2 regions of the Tolumonas auensis DSM 9187 genome follow, and region 2 is predicted to be linked to the other one. Evidence: predicted binding sites of a transcription regulator. Region 2 holds the regulator's gene; the other holds the start of a gene.
The links. Region 2 encodes NrdR, which represses ribonucleotide reductase genes. Its sites were predicted from a motif close to CACNNTATANNGTG; they were not measured.
Positions count from the first base shown of each region.

Region 1 (7,910 bases), 1.2 Mb from region 2:
CTGAAGTAGCATGCTGCCTGCTCCAGCAACAGGGTGATACAACATCTTCTGTATTACTTCACCAGTGGTTCTCTGTATTCCGCGAACGTTATCTGAAAATCAAACCTCATCACAAAGCCGAAGCATAATATTTAATTGTTAGTAACTGAGCAGACAATTAAAAAATAAACGCCACAAATGGGAATGAAAATCATTTTTCATACTATACTCTAAATGCATCTTTTCCCTGATTAAACTAATCTGAGGATTTTGCTATGAAAGTTAACAAAAGCTACATGCCTGTGTGGCTGGTATTAATGACTGTTTTTGGCGTCAACGCCGCAAATCATGAACAACTTCTGAAGGATGCACTAAGCGCAGCGCCTCCTTCTTTGCGTGATAAAGTAACCGTTATGGACTGGAATCACAATGTACTCCAGAAGGGAACGGATGGTACATATACCTGTTTTCCAACACCTGCTCAGCTGCAAGGAACTGCGCCTATGTGTATGGATGCAGCCTGGATGGAATGGGCTGATGCATGGATGAACAAGAAACCATTTGAGGCTAAAACCATTGGTATTTCATACATGTTAGCGGGTGATGAGGGGGCAAGTAATATCGATCCATATGCGAAAGGCGAAACGGCAGATAATCAGTGGGTTAAAGAAGGCCCGCATTTAATGATTATTACCCCGAATAAAAATCATTTAAATTCTTTACCAACTGATCCTCATAACGGTGGTCCTTACGTTATGTGGAAAGACACACCTTATGCTCATATTATGGTGCCTGTTGGAGAGAAAAAATAATTGATGGCAGGGCATCAGCTTTATCTGTGGTGCCCTGGATCAAGCCTCTTCACTGCAGCTGATCGGATAAGAAAAAACCAGTTCCACATCTGATTTGGGGATGGTGCGGCAGGTCAGGATTTCATTTTTACCGGTTAAGGCCAGAGCATCAAGCTGGGCGACTTCACCTTTCAGCAGATGGCAACGGCAGACGCCGCATAAACCGCTGCGGCACTGGTATTCAGGATGAAAACCCGCCTGTTCCAGTTGATCAAGTAACAGTTCACGGGTGTTTCCGTGAACTGTCTGATTATTAATGGTAATTTTCACTGAACTCACAGTTCAAATCCATCAAGATCCCCGGTATTGATTTCAGCATCAATCTGGCCTACCAGATAGGAACTGATTTCTACTTCCTGCGGTGCTACCTGTACGTTATCAGAATTCAGCCAGGTATTGATCCATGGCAGCGGATTCTGACGATCTGCATCGAAAGCCAGCGGTAAACCCACGCCCTGCATACGCACGTTGGTAATAAATTCAACATACTGGCAAAGAATGTCTTTGTTCAGGCCCAGCATAGAACCATCTTTAAACAGATAAGATGCCCATTCCTTTTCCTGTTCGGCTGCTTTTTTGAACAGAGCGAAACACTCATCATGCAGTTCGCGGGCAATTTCCGCCATTTCCGGGTCATCATTGCCTTCGCGAAGAATGTTCAGCATATGCTGCGTTCCGGTCAGGTGCAGTGCTTCATCGCGGGCAATCATTTTGATGATCTTGGCATTGCCTTCCATCAGTTCCCGTTCGGCAAAGGCAAATGAACAGGCAAAACTGACATAGAAACGGATCGCTTCCAGTGCGTTAACGCTCATCAGACACAGATAGAGTTTCTTTTTCAGTTCGCGGCGTGAAACGACAACTGTTTTACCATTCACCTGATGTGTGCCTTCACCCAGCAACTGCCAGTATTGCGTCAGCTCAATCAGTTCGTCGTAATAACCGGCAATATCTTCCGCACGTTTGATGATTTGTTCATTAACGACGATGTCATCAAACACAACAGCCGGATCATTCACGATATTACGGATGATATGGGTGTAGGAACGCGAATGAATGGTTTCAGAGAAGGCCCAGGTTTCAATCCAGGTTTCCAGTTCCGGTAAAGAAACCAGTGGCAGTAACGCCACGTTCGGACTACGACCCTGAATAGAATCCAGCAGGGTCTGATATTTCAGATTCGAGATGAAAATATGCTGTTCATGTGGCGGTAACGTCTGATAGTCGATGCGATCCTGGGATACATCGACTTCTTCCGGACGCCAGAAGAAAGAGAGCTGTTTCTCGATAAGGCGTTCGAAAACTTCATATTTTTGTTGGTCATAACGTGCCACGTTGACGGTCTGACCAAAGAACATCGGTTCTTTGCGGGCATCATTTGGTTGTTTGGAGAAAGTGCTATACGCCATTATTCTATTCCTGCTTATACCCTTCGTACTTGAAGTTGCAGCGTCGTTGACGGCACTCACTCACCCCAATCACATAGCTTATCTATGTTCATGGGGATTCGTTCACTTGTCGCCTTGCCGCAACTCCAATTACTTTGGGTATACTAGTATTAAGGCCTCTCAGTGAGAGGCCATACCTGCTTAAATCTTACATGCCCCGCCAGAACAATCATCGCTCTGGGCTACCTGCAATTGTGCATCGTCAGCACCATCCCGGGTGTTATGGTAATACAGCGTTTTCAGACCGTATTTGTAGGCGGTTAACAGATCTTTCAGCAGTTGTTTCATCGGCACTTTGTGGCCTTCAAACCGGCTCGGATCATAGCTGGTATTTGCGGAAATCGCCTGATCGACAAACTTCTGCATTACGCCGACTAATTGCAGATAACCATCGTTATTTGGCTGGCTCCACAGTAACTCGTAGTTATCTTTCAGTTCCGTGTAATCAGGCACAACCTGACGCAGGATGCCATCTTTCGACGCTTTCACGCTGATCAGACCGCGCGGTGGTTCGATACCATTAGTGGCATTCGCGATCTGACTGGATGTTTCAGATGGCATCAGTGCCGTCAGTGTCGAGTTACGCAGACCATGCTGCCGGATCTCGTGACGCAAACTGTCCCAATCTAACAGCAACGGTTCCTGGCACAGATCGTCCAGATCACGTTTGTAAGTATCGATCGGCAGAATACCCTGAGCATACGTGGTTTCATTGAAACGTGGGCATGCACCGAATTCCTTCGCCAGTTTTACAGACGCTTTCAGCAGATAATACTGGATCGCTTCAAAAGTACGGTGCGTCAGGCCAAGCGCTGAGCCATCAGAGTAACGCACACCATTTTTCGCCAGATAATAAGCATAGTTGATAACACCAATGCCCAGCGGACGACGCCACATTGCGCCATTTTTAGCAGCAGGAATCGGATAATCCTGATAATCCAGCAGTGCATCCAGAGCACGAACGGCCAGCTCGGCCAGCGGTTCCAGCTCATCCAGTGATTCAATGGCACCCAGGTTAAAGGCAGACAGTGTACACAGGGCGATCTCGCCATTCTCATCCAGATAATGATCCAGCGGTTTGGTTGGCAGAGCGATTTCCAGACAGAGGTTGCTCTGACGAACCGGTGCTACTGCAGGGTCAAACGGGCTGTGCGTATTGCAATGATCTACGTTCTGAATATAGATACGACCGGTACCGGCACGTTCCTGCATTAACAGCGAGAACAGCTCTACTGCTTTCATCTGACGTTTGCGAATAGCCGGATCTTTCTCATATTGCAGATACAGACGCTCAAACTCAGCCTGATCAGCAAAGAAAGCATCGTATAAACCGGGTGCATCAGAAGGCGAGAACAGGGTGATATTACCGCCCTGGATCAGACGCTGATACATCAGACGGTTGATCTGAACGCCGTAGTCCATATGACGTACACGGTTCTCTTCCACACCACGGTTATTTTTCAGAACCAGCAGTGATTCAACTTCCAGATGCCATAACGGATAGAACACAGTTGCCGCGCCACCACGAACACCACCCTGAGAGCAGCATTTCACTGCAGTCTGGAAATATTTATAAAATGGGATACAGCCGGTATGGAAAGCTTCGCCGCCACGGATTTCACTACCCAGAGCACGGATCCGGCCTGCGTTGATACCGATACCGGCACGCTGGGAAACATAACGCACGATAGAAGAGGCTGTCGCGTTGATAGAATCCAGACTGTCACCACACTCAATCAGTACACAGGAGCTGAATTGACGGGTAGGGGTACGCACGCCAGACATGATCGGTGTTGGCAGAGAAATCTTGAAGGTAGAAACTGCATCGTAAAAACGTTTGATGTAATCCAGACGCGTGGTTCTTGGATAATTAGCAAACAGACATGCTGCCACCAGCATATACAGGAACTGCGGGCTCTCGTAAATCTCACCGGTAACGCGGTTTTGCAGCAGATATTTGCCTTCCAGCTGTTTCACTGCGGCGTAAGCGAAATGCATATCGCGCTCGTGAGCCAGATAACCGTCCAGCAGATCGAATTCTTCTTTGCTGTAATCGGTCAGCAGTTGCTGGTCGTAACGACCGGCTTCAACCTGTGTTTTGACTTGTTCAAAAAGAGAAGGCGGTGTGAAGCCACCATAAGCTTTTTTGCGCAGATGGAACATCGCCAGACGTGCTGCCATATACTGGTAATCTGGCGCTTGTTCGGAAATCAGATCGGCGGCAGATTTGATCAACGTCTCATGGATGTCAGAAGTGCGGATACCGTCATAAAACTGGATGTGTGCGCTGAGTTCGACTTGCGAAACCGATACACCTTGCAGGCCTTCCGCCGCCCAGGTTACAACGCGGTGAATTTTATCCAGATCCAGTGCTTCGGTATGATTATCCCGTTTCGTGACCATCAGGCTAGCTGTCATGGTGACTCCCGTAGTTGTTTATGAAAAACACAATATGTAGTGCTTATGATGTATATAAAATACAACATAAAGAATAAAAGCGATAGCTTGACAAAAACTGGTTGATGAAAAATTTAGCAGTAAATCACAGGAAGGTACAAAATAAACAGCACCGGAGAAGTGCTGTTTAGTGTAAAAGGAAGCTGATTTTCAGCGGGATAACCACTTCAGTAAACTGTGTGGATCAGACATTTCCACATCGGCTTGCCATTCTGAGAGTAACTCAGTTTCTGCGATATAGCCCCAGGCTGCTATCGCTGTTTTCATGCCGGCATTCCGGCCCGCTTCTATATCCCGGATATGATCGCCGACATATAAACAGTCTTTTGCCTGTACACCGATCTGAGCGCAGGCATACCATAATGGCTCCGGATGTGGCTTGCGCACCGGTAAAGTATCTGCACTCACTGTGGTTGCACAGCCCGGTAATTCCTTAACCAGAGCCAGTAACGGTTCAGTGAGAAACGCAGGTTTATTGGTGACAACCCCCCACGGGATCAGGCTTTGGTTTAACCAGTTGATCAGCTCGATCATGCCATCATAGGGGCGGGTACCCACATACAAATGCTGAGCATAAAAATCCAGCAATTGCTGGCGTAAAACCGCCAGATCATGCTCGGTTTGCTCGATGTCAGTTAACCCGGCCTTAATCAATGCCAATGCACCATCCGAAGCGGTTTGTCTGATCACTGAATCGGATAAGGGTGCTTTACCGATTTGTCCTAAAACAAAATTAGCGGCTGCTCCCAGATCAGGCGCTGTATCGAGCAGCGTACCATCCAGATCAAATAATACGGCGGAAAAACGGGAATGGCTCATAGTGGTTTTTCACAGAAAATCTGATAGTTAACAGAAACATCATCTGACAATTTAAAATGTTCAGTCAGCGGATTATAGCGCACACCCGCTACCTTCCTGGTCAGCAAGTCCGCGCTGTCACAGCAGCGGATAAGTTCTGCCGGGCGGATAAATTTCGCGTGATCGTGTGTGCCTTTAGGAACGATCTTCAATACTTGTTCTGCCGCCAGAATCATCAGTAACCAGGATTGTTTCGTGCGGTTGATCGTTGAGAAAAAAAGTTTTCCGCCCGGTTTGGCTAATTTGGCGCAAGCGCGAACAATCGATGCCGGATCAGGCACATGTTCCAGCATTTCCATACAGGTGACGACATCAAATGAAGCAGGGCGCTGTTCCGCCAGCTCTTCGACGGTGATGCGCTGATAATCGAGTTTCACATTTTGTTCTAACGCATGCAGGCGAGCAACCTGCAACGGCTCATGGCCCATATCAATGCCTAAAACCTGAGCACCTTGCTTTGCCATGCTTTCGCTTAAAATACCGCCGCCGCAGCCGACATCAAGCACTTGTTTGCCAAATAAACCTTCGCAATGATCGGAAATCCACTCCAGACGCAGCGGATTCATCAGGTGTAATGGTTTGAAATCACCGTGAGGATCCCACCAGTTACTGGCAATGGCTTCAAATTTAGCTATTTCCTGAGAATCAACATTCATTTAGCGCTGTCCTTCATGACAGTTTGGGGTTGGTATCAGTGCATTATATCCAACGAGTTAGCTTAAAACAGGTGATCTGTCAGCGATTGGGGAAATCCATCATTTGTGATAGAATTCGCCACTATTGCTTTCAAGTAGCTTGAAGTAGGAATACATAATTATATGAGCGATCTAGCCAAAGAGATCATCCCGATAAATATCGAAGACGAGTTACGTAACTCTTATCTCGATTATGCAATGAGTGTCATCGTCGGGCGTGCACTGCCAGACGTGCGGGATGGTTTAAAACCAGTGCATCGTCGTGTTTTATTTGCGATGCACGAGTTGAGTAACGACTGGAACAAACCTTATAAGAAATCTGCCCGTGTCGTCGGTGACGTGATCGGTAAATATCACCCACACGGTGACTCAGCGGTATACGACACTATCGTTCGTATGGCGCAGGATTTCTCCATGCGTTACACACTGGTCGATGGTCAGGGTAACTTCGGTTCTGTAGACGGCGACTCCGCTGCTGCGATGCGTTATACCGAAATCCGTATGGACCGCATCGCTCATGAGCTGCTGGCTGATCTGGAAAAAGAAACTGTCGATTGGGTTCCTAACTATGACGGCACAGAGCAAATCCCGGCTGTTATGCCAACGAAGATCCCTAACCTGCTGGTAAACGGTTCGTCCGGTATTGCGGTAGGTATGGCGACCAATATTCCGCCACACAACCTGACTGAAGTCGTCGATGGTTGTCTGGCACTGATGGAAAACTCAGAATTAACGATTGATGAGTTGATCCAGCTGATCCCAGGTCCTGATTTCCCAACAGGCGGTATCATCAATGGCCGTTCCGGTATCCTTGATGCGTACCGTACTGGTCGTGGCAAAATTTATGTGCGTGCGCGTACTGAAATTGAAACTGACGAGAAGAACGGTAAAGAATCCATTATCGTCACTGAGTTGCCATATACCGTCAACAAAGCCCGTTTGGTAGAAAAAATTGCCGAGCTGGTAAAAGATAAAAAAATCGAAGGTATTACTGCGCTGCGCGATGAGTCTGACAAAGACGGTATGCGTGTGGTGATTGAATTGCGTCGTGGCGAGCTGACCGAGGTTATGCTGAATAATCTCTACACGCACACACAGATGCAAAACGTGTTCGGTATCAACATGGTGGCGCTGGTTAATGGCCAACCAAAAACACTGAATCTGAAAGAGATTCTGGCTGCCTTTATCGACCATCGTCGTGAAGTAGTTACTCGCCGTACCGTATTTGAATTACGTAAAGCGCGTGAACGTGCACATATTCTGGAAGGTCTGGCGATTGCGCTGGCGAATATCGACCCGGTTATTGAGTTGATCAAAAACTCCTCCAGCCCGGCAGAAGCGAAACAAGGTCTTGTTGCCCGTGGTTGGGCGCTGGGTGCTGTAGCTGAAATGCTGGAACGTGCTGGTGGTGATGCGGCACGTCCTGAATGGCTGGAACCAGAATTCGGTATCCGTGATGACCATTACTTCCTGACTGAACAACAAGCTCAAGCCATTCTGGATCTGCGTCTGCACAAACTGACCGGTCTGGAACATGAAAAAATTCTGGATGAATACCGTGAATTGTTGGGCGAAATCGCTGAACTGCTGCGTATTTTGGCTAGCCCAGAACGTTTGATGGA
Region 1 is NC_012691.1:1,579,080-1,586,989, forward strand. It holds gene TOLA_RS07275 (tRNA-uridine aminocarboxypropyltransferase) at 1-128, shown strand, start outside; gene TOLA_RS07280 (hypothetical protein) at 255-791, shown strand; gene TOLA_RS07285 (2Fe-2S iron-sulfur cluster-binding protein) at 831-1,109, opposite strand; gene nrdB (class Ia ribonucleoside-diphosphate reductase subunit beta) at 1,106-2,239, opposite strand; gene nrdA (class 1a ribonucleoside-diphosphate reductase subunit alpha) at 2,420-4,696, opposite strand; gene TOLA_RS07300 (HAD-IA family hydrolase) at 4,886-5,554, opposite strand; gene ubiG (bifunctional 2-polyprenyl-6-hydroxyphenol methylase/3-demethylubiquinol 3-O-methyltransferase UbiG) at 5,551-6,249, opposite strand; gene gyrA (DNA gyrase subunit A) at 6,412-7,910, shown strand, end outside.
Region 1: a site for NrdR is predicted at 4,725-4,738, ahead of nrdA (class 1a ribonucleoside-diphosphate reductase subunit alpha). Genes of this name have one in related genera too.

Region 2 (7,910 bases):
TCAATCTCTTTCTCCTATCATGCGCCCAGAGCGTTCATGACATTAATCATTTCTAAAGTACTCAGCGCAGCTTCAACACCTTTGTTGCCAGCTTTAGTACCGGCGCGCTCAATGGCCTGCTCGATGTTTTCTGTTGTCAGAACACCGAATGCCACCGGAATTTCAGCTTCCAGTGCAACCTGAGCCAGACCTTTGGCACACTCACCCGATACATATTCAAAATGTGCGGTACCGCCACGGATCACACAACCCAGGGCTACGATACCGTCGAACTGCTTGCTCTTAGCCAGACGTTTGGCAGCCAGAGGCAATTCAACTGCACCAGGCACTTTCACCAAAGTGATGTTTTCGTCAGCGATTTGACCCTGACGTTTCAACGTATCCAGTGCACCTTCTACCAGACGGTCGTTGATGAAACTGTTAAAGCGAGACACTACGATCGCAATTTTGGCCTGTGGAGCCGGGATGACGCCTTCAATCACTTTCATGGGTAATCCTATAATCTGTTATGTCAGATAAACAAAACCTGCTAATTCTATCACATCCGGCGCATGACCAAAACATGCGCCACAAGATCAGTTATTCACTGATGTATTCCACGACTTCCAGACCAAAGCCTGACAGTACATAACGTTTCGGTGAGCTGAGCAGACGCATCTGTTTCACGCCCATCGCTTTCAGGATCTGAGAGCCCACGCCAACACGGCGGGAAGCCGGTTTCGGCTTACAGATCTCTGTGGTCTGGCCCGAATCTACTGCCGCATAATGTTCAATACGCGCCAGTAATTCCTGCTGACTGTCTTCATGTCCAATGATCACCACGATACCGCCTTCATCATTGATGCGATTCATGGCTTTATCCAGCGGCCAGCTACGCAGATTTCCGCGCTGACTGTTCAGGACGTCATTCAGATAATCATGCAAATGTACCCGCACCAATACTGGCTTTGACGGGTCTTTTTGCGGTTTGCTTAAGGCAAAATGTAACTGATTATCAATGGTATCACGGAATGTAGTCAGCTCGAATTCACCATATTCGGTTGGCATATGGCACTGTGCGATCTTCAGGATCGTGGTTTCATGCTGATTACGGTATTCAATTAAATCGGCAATAGTACCTAATTTGATGCCATGCTCTGCCGCAAATTTCTCCAGATCCGGACGACGGGCCATGGTACCGTCTTCATTCAGGACCTCAACGATCACAGCTGCCGGTTCGAGACCAGCCAGACGAGCCAGATCACAACCGGCTTCTGTATGCCCATTACGAGTCAGAACACCGCCATCCTGCGCCATCAGCGGGAAGATATGCCCCGGTTGTACCACATCACTTGGTCTGGCATCTGCTGCCACGGCGGCCTGTACAGTACGGGCGCGATCGGCGGCTGAAATGCCGGTAGTAACCCCTTCAGCTGCTTCAATGGAAACAGTGAATGCGGTAGAAAACTGCGCTTCGTTTTTATCGACCATCAATGGCAGGTTCAACTGCTGGCAACGGGCCTTGGATAAGGTCAGACAGATCAATCCGCGACCGTATTTTGCCATGAAGTTAATATCTTCCGGACGCACCATCGATGCAGCCATCAGAATGTCACCTTCATTTTCCCGATCTTCGTCATCCATCAGAATGACCATTTTGCCCTGACGAAAATCTTCAATAATCTCTTCAATCTTACTGATAGCCATGACTTCCCCTTAGTCCGTTATCGCAGAAAACCGTTTTGTGCCAGCATTTCCATGGTGATATTGCTCTGTGATGACTGCGCCGCTTTATCGCCCAGCAACAACCGTTCCAGATAGCGGGCAATAACGTCCACTTCCAGATTAACTTTCACACCGGCCTGCCATTCATCCACCGTGGTTTCACCGCTGGTATGCGGCACAATGGTCAGTTTGAAACGAGCACCATCGATAGCATTCACCGTCAGACTAATACCGTCGACGGTGATTGAACCCTTTTCTGCAATGTATTTCGCCAGCTCATCCGGCGCCTTGATCCAATACTCTTTAGCCCGGCCCAACGGTTTCACTGAAACAATTTCGCCGACCCCATCCACATGCCCGGAAACCAGATGACCGCCTAAACGGGTATCGGGTGTCAGCGCACGTTCCAGATTCACTTTTTGTCCTGCCTGATAGTAAACAAAGCTACTACGTTGTAGTGTTTCTAACGACAAATCAGCGACATAACCATCCCCCGTTAATTCAACAACGGTCAGGCAGACGCCATTAGTTGCAATCGAATCACCTAATTTCACATCAGAAAGATCCAGCTTGCCACTTTTTACCCGGACTGAAATATCTTCACCTTTCGGCTGTAATGCTGCCAGCGTACCAACAGCTTCAATAATTCCGGTAAACATCGTTACTCCTTAATGCGGACGTAAGGTCAATCGCAGATCATTGCCGACTTTACGTACATCCTGCCACTGCCATTCATTAACTTCCGACATATGTTTGAATTCAGGCAGATTAACCAGACCACGGGCAGGGTTTCCCATCAACTTGGGTGCGAGATAAACCATCAGTTCATCGACCAGTCCGGCACTCATTAATGCGCCCGCCAGAGAAGCGCCCGCTTCCACCCAGATATCATTAATATGGCGTTGCGCTAATGTTTGCATCAGTTGGACCAGATCCAGTTTACCGCTATCCGCCAGAGGCGTGCTCAGCTGCTGAACCTGTTCCGGCCATTGCCCCTGCTCTTTGTGGCGAGCCAGCCAAATCTCTCCCGGAATGGAAAATAAGTGTGCTGACGGAACAATGCGTTGCCGGGAATCAATAATAATGCGTATTGGCTGACGAACATTGTCTTTTGCATAACACTGTTGCACAGATAAAGGCAGTTGTTCCCAACGTACATTCAGTGAGGGATCATCGGTCAAAACGGTATCAGCACCAGTCAGAATTGCGCTGCTTTGCGCGCGCCAGCGTTGTACATCAGCACGAGCTGCAGGAGATGTGATCCACTGACTTTGGCCATTCGCGAGTGCGGTGCGACCATCAAGACTGGCTGCCAGCTTCAGACGCACATAAGGCAAGCCATGCCGCATACGCTTGATAAAGCCAGGGTTCAATGCCTCTGCCTGTGCCTGTAACAAACCCGTCTGGATTGTTACACCGGCATCAGCCAGACGTCGCATGCCGCGTCCGGATACCTGTGGATTCGGATCTTCCATCGCCGCAACGACACGGGCAACACCGGCATTGACCAGCGCATCAGCACAGGGCGGTGTACGACCAAAATGTGAGCAGGGTTCTAAAGTAACATACGCGGTCGCACCACGGGCTTTATCACCAGCCATACGCAGTGCGTGCACTTCCGCATGCGGTTCACCGGCGCGCAGATGAAAACCTTCGCCGACGATCCGGCCATCAGCCACAATGACACAGCCTACATTCGGGTTCGGAGAGGTAGTAAAACGCCCCTGCTCTGCCAGTTGCAGAGCGCGGCTCATATAAAGATGATCTTCGGCAGAAAACACTTATTTCTCCAGACGTGCGATCTCTTCACCAAATTCGCGGATATCTTCAAAACTGCGATAAACAGAGGCAAAACGGATGTAAGCGACTTTATCCAGCAGCTTCAGCTCTTCCATCACCAGATTACCGATGATCTTGGACATGATTTCCCGTTCACCGGTTGCCCGCAGATTCGATTTGATCCGGTTAATACTTTGTTCGATCAACTCGGTGCTGACCGGACGCTTTTCCAGTGCGCGCTGAATACCATTACGTAATTTATCTTCGTTAAATGGCTCGCGAACACCGTTACTTTTTATCACCCGTGGCATGACCAGCTCTGCCATCTCGAACGTAGTAAAACGCTCATGGCAAACCAGACATTCCCGCCGACGGCGCACCTGATGCCCATCCGCCACCAGGCGCGAATCAATAACTTTCGTGTCGTCGGCATTACAAAATGGACAATGCATCTATGCTCAATCCTGAAACCTGTCGATTTTTCCAGTCTATCAGAGTTCACTGAAACGCCAATAAAAAAACAGCCGGCACATGGCCGGCTGTCTTCAGCATAATCAGTGTAAAATTATGCGTATACTGGCAGACGTTTGCAGATATCCAGCACTTTCGCGCGGGTAGCAGCAATAACGGCTTCGTCAGTGCGGTTGTCCAGCACGTCACAGATCCAGCCAGCCAGTTCTTTCGCTTCAGCTTCTTTAAAGCCACGGCGAGTGATGGATGGAGAACCGATACGGATACCGGAAGTCACAAATGGTGAACGTGGGTCGTTTGGTACTGAGTTTTTGTTCACAGTAATGTTTGCCAGACCCAGTGCAGCATCGGCTTCTTTACCGGTCAATTCACGATCAGTGAAATCAACCAGGAACAGGTGGTTTTCAGTACCGCCGGAAACGATTTTGTAACCGCGGGCCAGGAATACTTCTACCATTGCTTTGGAGTTTTTCACTACCTGCTGCTGATAAGCCTTGAATTCCGGCTCCATAGCTTCTTTGAACGCTACCGCTTTACCAGCGATAACATGCATCAGCGGACCACCCTGAGTGCCAGGGAATACAGCAGAGTTCAGCTTCTTATGCAGTTCTTCATCATTTACTGCAGACAGGATCAGACCACCACGTGGACCAGCCAGTGTCTTATGGGTAGTTGAAGTCACTACATGCGCATGCGGAACCGGGTTTGGATATACACCGGCTGCAACCAGACCAGCTACGTGCGCCATATCAACAAACAGGTAAGCACCTACTTTGTCAGCGATTTCACGCATTTTTGCCCAGTCAACAACACCTGAGTAAGCCGAGAAACCACCCAGAACCATTTTTGGTTTGTGTTCCAGAGCCAGACGCTCCAGTTCGACGTAATCAATTTTACCGCTGGCATCAATACCGTAGGGAACGATGTTATACAGCTTACCGGAGAAGTTAACCGGTGAACCGTGAGTCAGGTGACCACCGTGTGCCAGGTTCATACCCAGAACGGTATCGCCCGGTTTCAGCAGCGCCATATAAACAGCAGCGTTTGCCTGAGAACCAGAGTGTGGCTGCACGTTAGCATAGACAGCACCGAACAGTGCTTTAGCTCGTTCAATAGCCAGAGTTTCAGTCTTATCAACAAACTCACAACCACCGTAATAACGTTTGCCCGGATAACCTTCGGCATATTTATTGGTTAATTGTGATCCCTGTGCTTGCATTACACGTGGGCTGGTGTAGTTTTCAGAAGCAATCAGTTCGATATGCTCTTCCTGACGCTGTGTTTCCTCCACAATTGAAGCCCACAGCTCCGGATCATAATCGGCGATGTTCATATCACGCTTCAGCATTATTAAGTGTCTCCTGACTCATGGCGTCATGTTAGGGTATTGTTATATTCTACCCTGCCTGACATCCGGGCGCATCAATAAAGCGACTCTTTTTACAAAGTAGCGGCCACCAATTAGTTGTCTCTCTGACAAAGACGCTATTGGCCATTTTTTGCTATTTTTCCTACGAAAATGCTGACAACGTACAAGAATCTACGGTAATCTTGCCAATCAACACGAAAACAATCATCTTCCGGATAGTTTTTGAACAATACCAGTCCGGAAATTGATTAAAATGAAAGATAGCTGCATATTTGCAGAGGATAGCGACTCAATGACTGCAAAGTTCCGCATTTTAGTGCTTAACGGCCCTAACCTGAATTTGCTGGGAAAACGTGAGCCAGGCATCTACGGCGCCGCAACACTTGACGACATTGTCGGTCGTTTGCAACAACTGGCTGCTGAGCTGGATGTTGAACTGACCCATAAACAATCCAACGCTGAATATGAACTGGTCGATACCATTCATCAGGCGATGGGGACAGTCGATTTTATCCTTATCAATCCGGCAGCCTTCACTCATACCAGCGTTGCGATCCGCGATGCTTTACTGGGTGTTGCCATTCCATTTATCGAAATTCATTTATCGAATGTTCATGCCCGTGAACCTTTCCGTCATCACTCCTTTTTATCTGATGTAGCCAAAGGCGTGATCTGTGGTCTGGGAGCTGATGGGTATGAATTCGCACTTACCGCGGCCGTCCGTCATCTGGAACGGTCATCCAATAATTGAACAAGCAGAAGAAGTTGAACTGAGAATGCAAATGGACATCCGTAAAATCAAAAAACTGATCGAGCTGGTTGAAGAATCCGGCATTGCTGAACTGGAAATCACCGAAGGTGAAGAATCGGTTCGCATCAGTCGCGCAGTCAGCGGTCAGGTTGCACCAATGATCAATTTCGCACCACAAGCAGCGCCTGTTGCCGCAGCAGCGCCGGTAGCGAATACCGCAGCACCAGCCGCAGAAGCAGTAAGTGGTTATACCCTGCGCTCTCCGATGGTTGGTACTTTCTACCGTTCTTCAGGCCCGGATGCAAAAGCATTTGTTGAAGTTGGCCAGTCGGTAAAAGTGGGCGATCCACTGTGTATCGTAGAAGCTATGAAGATGATGAACCAGATCCAGTCTGACAAAGCTGGTGTGGTAAAAAGCATTCTGGTTGAAAACGGCGATACCGTTGAGTTTGATCAGCCTCTGTTTATCATCGAATAAGAGAGCTCGTTATGTTGGATAAAATTGTCATCGCTAACCGTGGTGAAATAGCTCTGCGCATCCTGCGTGCGTGTAAAGAGCTCGGCATCAAAACGGTAGCAGTGCATTCCACCGCAGACCGCGATCTGAAACACGTTAAGCTGGCAGATGAAACCATTTGCATTGGTAAACCGTCCGCGAAAGATTCTTATCTGAACGTGCCTTCGATTATTGCAGCAGCGGAAGTGACCGGCGCAGTGGCTATCCACCCCGGTTACGGCTTCTTGTCTGAAAATGCAGACTTTGCAGAACAGGTAGAAAAGTCCGGCTTTATTTTCGTCGGCCCGAAAGCTGAAACTATTCGTCTGATGGGCGATAAAGTGTCAGCAATTGAAGCGATGAAAAAAGCAGGCGTGCCGTGTGTACCTGGTTCAGGTGGCCCGATTGGCGAAGATGCCAAACAAAACGCCGCCATTGCGAAACGTATCGGCTATCCGGTGATCATCAAGGCTGCCGGTGGTGGTGGTGGTCGCGGTATGCGTGTTGTACGCAACGAAGAAGAACTGCAAAACTCTGTTGCGCTGACTAAGTCAGAAGCGGGTCAGTTCTTTGGCAACGACATGGTCTACATGGAAAAATATCTGGAAAATCCTCGTCATATCGAGATCCAGGTATTAGCCGATGGTCAGGGCAATGCCATCTATCTGGGTGAACGTGATTGCTCTATGCAACGCCGTCACCAGAAAGTATTAGAAGAAGCGCCAGCACCAGGCATTACGGAAGATATGCGTCGTTACATCGGCGAACGTTGTGTTCGTGCTTGTATCGAGATTAACTACCGTGGCGCCGGCACGTTTGAATTCCTGTATGAAAACGGTGAGTTCTATTTCATCGAAATGAACACCCGTATTCAGGTAGAACATCCGGTGACAGAAATGATCACGGGTGTGGATCTGATCAAGGAGCAGCTGAAAATTGCTGCGGGTCAGCCACTGTCTATCAAACAGGATGAAATTCATATTCGCGGTCATGCGATTGAATGCCGTATCAACGCAGAAGATCCACAAACTTTCCTGCCAGCTCCGGGCAAGATCCAGTGGTTCCATGCACCGGGTGGTTTAGGCGTCCGCTGGGATTCTCATATCTATTCCGGCTATACCGTACCGCCGCATTACGATTCAATGATCGGGAAACTGATCTGCTACGGTGAAAACCGGGATATCGCAATCGCGCGTATGCGTCAGGCACTGGATGAGATTGTGGTGGAAGGGATCAAAACCAACATTCCGCTGCATAAAGAGATCCTGCGGGACGAAAACTTCCACAGTGGTGGCACTAATATCCACTATCTGCACAAGAAGTTAGGACTGTAAGTCTCT
Region 2 is NC_012691.1:2,752,156-2,760,065, forward strand. It holds gene nusB (transcription antitermination factor NusB) at 1-4, opposite strand, end outside; gene ribH (6,7-dimethyl-8-ribityllumazine synthase) at 18-488, opposite strand; gene ribBA (bifunctional 3,4-dihydroxy-2-butanone-4-phosphate synthase/GTP cyclohydrolase II) at 580-1,686, opposite strand; gene TOLA_RS12850 (riboflavin synthase) at 1,704-2,363, opposite strand; gene ribD (bifunctional diaminohydroxyphosphoribosylaminopyrimidine deaminase/5-amino-6-(5-phosphoribosylamino)uracil reductase RibD) at 2,373-3,485, opposite strand; gene nrdR (transcriptional regulator NrdR) at 3,486-3,935, opposite strand; gene glyA (serine hydroxymethyltransferase) at 4,049-5,302, opposite strand; gene aroQ (type II 3-dehydroquinate dehydratase) at 5,616-6,074, shown strand; gene accB (acetyl-CoA carboxylase biotin carboxyl carrier protein) at 6,106-6,552, shown strand; gene accC (acetyl-CoA carboxylase biotin carboxylase subunit) at 6,564-7,904, shown strand.